Regions from separate parts of the Cellulomonas sp. C5510 genome, predicted to be linked through region 2. Evidence: riboswitches for the same ligand, from Rfam matches in the RefSeq annotation. Region 2 holds a riboswitch; the other holds the start of a gene.
The links. Region 2 has a riboswitch for cyclic di-AMP ahead of K5O09_RS18910 (C40 family peptidase). Riboswitches for the same ligand answer to the same signal wherever they lie in the genome.
Positions count from the first base shown of each region.

Region 1: linked by a shared signal. The riboswitch ahead of K5O09_RS02970 (C40 family peptidase) and the one ahead of K5O09_RS18910 (C40 family peptidase) in region 2 are both predicted to bind cyclic di-AMP.

Region 1 covers NZ_CP081862.1:645,108-649,405, forward strand. The annotation lists gene serC (phosphoserine transaminase) at 1-890, opposite strand, end outside; gene K5O09_RS02965 (metal-dependent transcriptional regulator) at 978-1,676, shown strand; cyclic di-AMP (ydaO/yuaA leader) riboswitch at 1,887-2,086, shown strand; gene K5O09_RS02970 (C40 family peptidase) at 2,089-2,862, shown strand; gene K5O09_RS02975 (HNH endonuclease) at 3,065-3,571, shown strand; gene K5O09_RS02980 (universal stress protein) at 3,683-4,298, shown strand, end outside.
Region 2 covers NZ_CP081863.1:88,762-93,059, reverse strand. The annotation lists gene K5O09_RS18915 (multicopper oxidase family protein) at 1-893, opposite strand, end outside; cyclic di-AMP (ydaO/yuaA leader) riboswitch at 1,205-1,383, shown strand; gene K5O09_RS18910 (C40 family peptidase) at 1,461-2,174, shown strand; gene K5O09_RS18905 (hypothetical protein) at 2,254-2,655, opposite strand; gene lnt (apolipoprotein N-acyltransferase) at 2,693-4,255, opposite strand.

The DNA of each region.
Region 1 (4,298 bases), on a different replicon from region 2:
CAGTCGCGGGCGTCCGCCCAGCCGTAGAGGTGCCCGGCGGAGGTCGCGGTCCGCGCGGCGCACCAGTCGAGGCCGCCGTTCGCGAGCATCCAGTCCACCTGCTCCGCGAGCAGCACGAGGGTGGCGATCGCCGGCGTGTTGAGGGTCTGGTCCGCCCGCGAGCTGCGCACCGCGGCGCCGAGGGACAGGAACTCCGGCACCCAGCGGCCGGACTCGACCCGCTCGGCGCGCTCGACTGCGGCCGGGGACAGCACGGCCAGCCACAGGCCGCCGTCGGACGAGAACGACTTCTGCGGCGCGAAGTAGTAGGCGTCGGTCTGAGCGACGTCCACGGCGAGCCCCCCGGCGCCCGACGTCGCGTCGACCAGCATCAGCGCACCCTGGTTGGCGGAGCCCGGCACGCGGCGCACGGGCGCGACGGCACCGGTGGAGGTCTCGTTGTGCGCCCACGCGTAGGCGTCGACGCCGTCGGCGGCCGCGGGGGTCGCGGAGGACCCGGCGGGCACCTCGGTGACGACGGGGTCCTCGAGGAACGGCGCGCGCGCCGTGGCGGCCGCGAACTTGCTGCCGAACTCCCCGAACACCGCGTGGGCGGAGCGGCGCTCCACGAGGCACAGCGTCGCGACGTCCCAGAAGGCGGTGGAGCCGCCGTTCCCGAGCGCGACCTCGTACCCGTCGGGGAGCGAGAACAGCTCGCCGAGGCCGGCCCGCACGCGGCCGACGAGGGAACGGACGGGGGCCTGGCGGTGCGAGGTGCCGAGGAGGCTGCGGCCGACCTCGGCGAGCGCCCGGACCTGGGCGTCGCGGACCTTCGCGGGCCCGGACCCGAACCGGCCGTCCGACGGCAGGAGCTCCTCGGGGATGGTCACGGTGGCGGGCGTCACGGTCACGCGCCGCACCCTACGCGCCCGACGCCGCCCGGCGGCAGGACCAACTAGCCTGTGGACGGACGTCCGCGCACACAGGAGGGCACCGGCGTGAGTGACCTGATCGACACGACCGAGATGTATCTGAAGACCATCTACGAGCTCACCGAGGAGGGCATCACGCCGCTGCGGGCCCGCATCGCCGAGCGCCTGGGCCACAGCGGACCGACGGTGTCCCAGACGGTCGCCCGCATGGAGCGGGACGGGCTCGTGGTCGTGTCCGGTGACCGCCACCTGGAGCTCACCGAGGCGGGCCGCACCAAGGCGATGCGCGTGATGCGCAAGCACCGGCTGGCGGAGCGGCTGCTCGTCGACGTGATCGGGCTCGACTGGGAGTACGTGCACGAGGAGGCGTGCCGCTGGGAGCACGTCATGAGCGAGCGGGTGGAGCGCCGGCTCGCCGGCCTTCTCGACCACCCCCACTTCGACCCGTACGGCAACCCGATCCCCGGTCTCGACGAGATCGGCGAGGAGCGGACGCCGGTCGGGTTCCTCGACGGCGTGGAGTCGCTGGTCGCCGTCGCGGCGGCCGCGCCCGGCCCGACCACGGGTGTCGTCGCCCGGCTGGGGGAGCCCATCCAGACGGACGTCGACCTGCTCGCGCGCCTCGCGCAGGCGGGCGTGCGGCCCGGCCAGCAGGTCACGGTCGAGAAGGGCGTCGGCGTCGTGACGGTCGGCGCGCCCGGCGCGGAGACGGTGCTCGACCTGCCGCAGGAGGTCGCGCGCCACGTGTTCCTCGGGGTGGGCTGAGGTCCGCGCCCCGCGCCGGCGACCGCGTCCGGCACCGACGGCCCCGCGGTGTGGCACGCGCCACTCGCGGGGCCTCGTCGTGTGCGTGACCAGGGTCCCCGCGGGGGCCTGCGGGTGCTCGGCAAACGGATCGTGACCGGAACGTGACAATCGGCTCGGGGGTCGGGTACGGTCGGTCCTGCTCGACGGAACCCTCCTCCGTCAGAGCCCTTGGACGGTACGCCGAACCCTGCCGCCGCCCGAGGTCCGTACGACTCGCCGGCAGGGGCGGGGGAACCACTTGCGGGCACCGGCGACGGTGTCCTTGGGGTGAAGCCGCGCGACGTGACCGGACCTCCCGGGAGCGCCACGCGGCCGGGTATCTCCACCCGAACCCGACAGCTCACCTCGTAGGCGCCAGGAGAGGCTGTACGTGTCCGCTAGTGCTGTGCGCGCCCGACACCGTTCCGCGCGTCGCCCCGTCACCCCCTTGACCGACCTCGCCACCGCCGCCACGGGCACCCTCGCCCAGGCCGGTCGCCGCACCGCCGTCGTCGCGGCCACCACGGGGCTCATGGTCTCCGCGGTCGCCGTCCCGGCAGGCGCCGCGACCACGTCCGGCGACCAGGCGGCGCTGCCGTCGGTCGACACCACCGCGCTGACCGCCTCCGCGAAGACGGTCCTCGACACCGCGCCGGTCGTCACCGCCCCGGCCGACGCCGCGTGGACCTTCGAGGCCCCCGCCGTGACCGCCGTGGTCCCCGAGCCGGAGCCGGAGCCCGAGCCGGAGCCGGTCGTCTCCCGCAGCGCCCAGCGCGCCACGGCCGCGGCCGCCCCGGTCGAGGTCGCCGCCGCCGCCGTCCCGCAGTCGGTGGCCGGCAACGCGGTCCTCGAGATCGCGGCCCGCTACGTCGGGACGCCGTACGTGTCCGGCGGCACGACCCCGGACGGCTTCGACTGCTCCGGCTTCGTGTCCTACGTGTACGCGCAGCTCGGCATCTCGCTGCCCCGCACGTCGTCGGCGATCCGCGACGCGGGCACGGTCATCTCGGCCGCCGAGGCGCAGCCGGGCGACCTCATCTGGAGCCCCGGCCACATCTCGATCTACGCCGGCGGCGACCAGCAGATCGACTCGCCGCGCCCCGGCAAGACGGTGCAGTTCCGCGCCATCTGGCAGAGTTCGCCGACGTTCATCCGCATCGGCTGAGCCTCCCGGGCACGCACGACGCCTCCAGGACCCCCGTGGCCACCGGCCGCGGGGGTCCTGCCGTGCCGGGGCGCCTGCGCGCGGCACCGGGGGCGCGGCGCGGGCGGACGGCGCGGGTTCCCGGGGTGGGCGCGTACGCTGGCGCTGCTCGCTCCCCAGCGGACCCGTCAGCCAGACGGGCCCCCCGGTCAAGGAGTTCGCCGTGCTGCTCCCTGCGCCACCCCGGACGTTGCTCCTCAACGCCAGCCTGGAACCGCTGTGCGTCGTGGCCCTGCCGCGCGCCGTCACGCTCGTCATGTCGGGCAAGGCCACCGTGCTCGAGTCGGACGGCCGGGTGCTGCACTCCGAGCACGTGGCCGTGCCGCTGCCGGTGGTGCTGTCGCTGACGCGGTACGTGCACGTCCCGGTGCGCCGGCCGCTGCCGCCGACGCGGCGCACGGTGCTGCAGCGCGACGACCACCGGTGCGCGTACTGCGGCTCGCACGCCGACACCGTCGACCACGTGCACCCGCGTTCGCGCGGGGGCCGGCACGAGTGGACGAACGTCGTCGCGGCGTGCCGGCGGTGCAACCACCGCAAGGCCGACCACCTGCTGCACGAGATCGGGTGGGAGCTCTCCTGGACGCCGTCGGCCCCGCGGGGTGCGACGGCGTTCCTGCGCGGGGTGGCCGCCGACGAGCCCGCCTGGTCCGCGTACCTGGCCGCCTGAGGACCACGGGTCAAGAAGTCGGCAAGGGGACGCCACGCCTCGCTCCGCGGCAGGTGCGGAACCGGCATGATCCGAGGCACACTGGGGTGTGCCACCAAGGAGGTCGGAACCATGAAGCGGGACGCGGAGATCCTGGTCGGGGTGGACGGGTCGGCAGCGAGCATGCACGCGCTCGACTGGGCGGCGGGCGAGGCGCGTACCCGGCGCCGGCCGCTCCACGTGGTGTGCTCGTACACGCTGCCGTCGTTCACGGCGGCCTCGCTGGACGGCGGGTACGCGGCCCTCGACGACACCGCGATCCAGCAGGGCGCCCGCGCGGTGCTCGCGGAGGCCCAGCAGCGCGTCGCGGGACCGGGGCTCGAGGTCACCACCACGGTCGCGACCGGCGACGCGGCCGCCGTCCTGGTCGAGATGTCGCGTGACGCCTCGCTCGTGGTCGTCGGGACCCGGGGCAAGGGCGGGTTCGCGGACCGGCTGCTCGGCACGGTCTCGTCGACGCTGCCGGCGCACGCGTACTGCCCGACCGTCGTCGTGCCGCTGCGCGACCAGCGTCGGGGCGGCATCGTTCCGAGCGACGAGTCCGCGCCGGTGGTGCGGCCGGTCCGGCGCATGGTCGTCGGCGTCGACGGCTCCCCGCAGGCGGACCTCGCGCTGCGCCACGCGATCGAGGAGGCGCAGGCGTGGGGTGCCGAGCTCACGGCCGTCGCGGGCGTGCCCGTCGGCAGCG
Region 2 (4,298 bases):
GTGATCGACAAGCCCGACCCCAGGTGGCCGACCGGGGCGACCTCGACGTCGTAGCGCTCGCCTGGGGCGATGCTGAGCCGGCGGGTGTTGTAGGGCTCGACGAGGGGTGCGCCGTCGGTGTGGGTGACGCGCACGTCGAGTGGGAACGTCAGGTCCTGGGTCTTGGCGGTCGAGGCGTTCACCAGCCGGAGCTTGGCGATCTGCCCGCCGGTGATGCTGATCGGCTCGATGTCCTGGCCGGTGCGGCCGTTGACGGTGTCGACGTCGCCGACGACCTCCATGTGACCGGTGGTGCGATCCACGACCCAGTCGTCGAGCACGAGGACCTGGTCGAGGTCGTAGCGCGCGTCCGCGGGTTCGCGGACGATGAACGGTGCATACATGCCGCGATCGACCTGGTCGCGCACCGGTCGTTCGTGTGAGTGGTACCAGTACGTTCCTGGGCGGGCAGCGGTGAACTCGTACCGGTGCTCTCGTCCGGGGTCGATCAGGATGCCTGGACCGTCCTGGTCGGCGGGCACGCTCATCCCGTGCCAGTGGATGTTGGTCGCGGTGTCGGTCGAGTTCGTGACGTCGATCTGCAGCCGCTGCCCTACGTCGACGACGATCGGCACCCCGGCCCCGTGGACGACTTCGCTTGCAGCGTCCGCGTAGAGATACCGTTCGACGGACCGACCACCCAGCGTCATCTCTGCGGTGGTGATGTCGAGGTCGACGACCCCCTGCGTGGTCGCTCCGGTGATGTCGTACCGGTCGACCGCGGGGAGATCGATGCTCTCCTGGACCGCGGTGTCTGCGGCGGGAGCCAGCGCACGGCTGACCGCGAACGCAGCACCGCCCGCGGCCAGGACGACGGCGGTCGTTGCGACGACGACAGGACGACGGCGGATCATGCTCGGGGTGCTCCTCAGGCGATCGATCCGGGGTCTGGGGACCCCTCGGCTCCCGTCTAGCGTCGCTTGTGTAGATCAAGCCGCTTCAGCGGCTTCCATGAAGTTTCGCTGAAGTTCCCGACGAGGCGGTGCGTGCGTCCACGACACACCGTGCGCGAGACGAACGCTCGCGACCAGCGACTTCGCCCGCCCTGCGGGGCGCCGTGCGGCGGTCTCGAGACCTGTTCGCACGCCAGGATTGCGCCGGTGGGCGATGACAGCACCGCATGGGCTGCCTAGCATCGTCGCGACCCAGGCGCCGACTGGGTGGGTCGAGCAGAACGCCGAGTCCTGCCGCTGCTCGACGACCCGCAGACCGCACGGGCAGGAGCGGGGGAACCAGGATGGACGGGCACGTCGTGCCCTTGGGGTGAAGCCGGTCTCGATGGACCGGCCGGGCTGCTCCGGCCCGAACCCGACAGCTCACCTCGCAGGCGGCAGGAGTCGTCGATGCCCGCACGCCCCTTCGCCCGAGCGCGCCACCGCGCGGCCGGGCGCAGCCGAACGCCCCTGACCGACGCACAGGCCGTGGCCGCCTCCGGTCTGTCTGCCGCCGGGCGCCGCACCGGAGCTGCCGTGGCGACGTCGGGCATGGTCGTCTCCCTGGTGGCAGCCCCGGCGTCCGCGGCGGTGCCCTCCCATCACGAGAGCCGGATCGCGCTGCTGGACACTGCACGACTCACGTCGGCGGCCAGAGCGGTGATCGAGTCCGGGCCGGTCGTCGCGACTCCGGCCGAGGCGACCTGGACGTTCGACAATCCCGTTGCTACGGCGGTAACGCCACCGCCGGCCCCCGAGCCGGAGCCGGAGCCGCAGCCCGAGCAGGCCCCGGCTGCGACTCGCAGCACGGCCCGGGACGAGACGCCTGCACCGTCGCCCGGGATCGGGGCGCCCGCGCCGGCCAGCGCGAACGGCAGCGCGATCGTCGAGGCAGCATCGAGCCTCGTGGGGGTGCCCTACGTGTGGGGCGGCACCACGCCCAGCGGCTTCGACTGCTCGGGGTTCACCTCGTACGTGTACGCGCAGGTCGGGGTGACGCTGCCGCGGACGTCCGCGCAGCAGCGGTACGCGGGGGTCGAGGTGCCGCGGGACCAGGCTCAGCCCGGCGACCTGATCTGGTCGCCGGGGCACATCTCGATCTACGCCGGCGGGAACCTGCAGGTCGATGCGCCGGTTCCGGGCAAGGCCGTGCAGATCCGCGAGATCTGGCAGACCTCGCCGGTGTTCATCCGGGTCGGCTGACGCCAGCGCTGTGCGGCGTCGCGGTCGCGCCGTACAGCGCTGTGCCGACGGGCGGCGTGGAGGTGCACCGTCGGGAGCTTCAGCTGTCGGCGGGATGGTGCCCTTCGTGCACGTCGCTGCTGGGGACCGTCGGCTCCTCACCGCTGATGAGCGGCCCGAGGACGAAGGTGGAGAACGCGAAGGCGATCGCGAAGAGCACGAGAGCGCCGGCTGGCAGCCAGAGCGACCCGCTGCGCCTGTGCAGCTTGACCAGCATGGGGACGGTGGCGGCCAGCCCGAGCACGCCGAAGAGGGCGGTCCCGCCGGAACCCGCGACAATCGCAGTACCGACCAACGGGCCGACGTGGTGCAGGACGTGCGGTGCCAGTCCCACCACCGCACCGAGCGCGCTGCTCGCTGCGGACCACAGCGCTCGGGTGCGGGATCGGGGGTTCGTCGCGTCCGCGAGCTGGGCAGGCGTGTCGACCGGTTCCGGTGGCATGGCCACCAGGCTCGACCCGGTGTGCTGAATGCTCCGTTCAGGGTTCATGAAGGTCCGACGAAGTCCCGGGCCGAGACGGGTGCACGGGAGGTCGGCGTCGGCGGCTGGTCACCACGCCCGAGCCGACGGCGATCAGTGCCGCGACCGTCGCCACCGCCACCGGGGCGTCCCGTGCGCGGTCCGCTGGTGACAGTGCGGTGCGTAAGGGGATCTGCGCAGTGAGGGTCTCCGCGGTGAACAGCGACGTCCGGAGGTTCATCGTGCCGTCGGGAGCGATCACGGCGCTCACCCCCACCGTGGACGCCTGGATGACGGCGCGCCCGTGCTCCACCGCCCGCAGGCGGGACATGGCGAGCTGCTGGGTCGACTGGGGGCTGCGTCCGAACGAGGCGTTGTTGGTGGGCACCGCGATGAACTGCCCACCTCGGACCACTGCATCACGCACGAGGTTGTCGTAGGCGACCTCGAAGCAGATCGCGGTGGCGGCCGGGATGTCGCGGTGGAGGCGGGGGGCCGGAACGGACAGGACCCCGGGCTTCGTCCCAGGGATCATGTCGATGCTGACGCGGTCCACTTCGGGGGAGAACACGCGGACCAACGCGCGCAGGGGGACGTACTCGCCGAACGCAGCCGGTTGCTGCTTGGAGTAGGACGTCAGGGGCCCCCGCCGGGGATCCCACACGACCATGTCGTTGTAGCGCCCTGCGGGGGTGTCGCGGTCTGTGCCGACCAGGATCGGGGCGTTGATCGCCGCGGCCCCCTCTTGCACCAGTGCTGCAGCCCGCGGGTCCTGACGCGGGTCGATGTCGGTGGCGTTCTCGGGCCAGATCACCAGGTCGACAGGCTCCGCTCCGGGCTGCGTGGCCAACGACTTGGTGCCCTCGACGTGGTTGGTGAGCACTCGCCAGGCCCGGGCGGCCCCGTCCGTGCCTGGTTCGGGCACGTTCCCCTGGACGACACCGACTCGCAGCGTCCCGGCTTGCGCACTCGTGTCCAGCGGCACGGCCGGTCCCACCAGCACCGCCGCCGCGGCCAGGGCCGTCAGCCAGACACCCGTGCGGACCTCGCCCCGGCGCCAGGCTGTCAGCGTCGCGGTCAGCAGGTACGCAATCAGCGCCACGGCGAAGGACACCAACGGCGCGCCGCCGAGCCACGCCAGACCCAGCAGCGGGCCATCGGTCTGCGAGAAGGCCAGCCTGCCCCAGGGGAAGCCGCCGAATGGCCAGACCGCGCGGAGCTGCTCCCCCGCCACCCAGACCGACGCAAAGACGACAGCCTGGACCGTCGTGCGGCTAGTCACCCAGCGCGCCCGCCTGGCCGCCGCCCAGGCTGCTCCCACCGCGGCGACGAGGATCGACTCGACAGTGGCCAGGGCGAACCATGCCACTGCGCCGGCGGCCTGCTGGGCCCAGGAGACGTGGACGAGGAAGAAGCTCAGGCCCCAGACGAACCACCTTGCGGTGACCGCGCGCACCGACTCCACCTCACGGTGCGCGGCAAGCAGCGCGACCCCGACGAGCGCTGCCGGCCACCAGCCAAGATCAGGGAAGGCCGCCGCGGTGATCAGCCCTCCGGCCGCGGCCGCCCCGAGCCAGCGCACTGAGCCTCCTGGACGCAGCGCGCGGGCTCGGGGCACCGGGGAC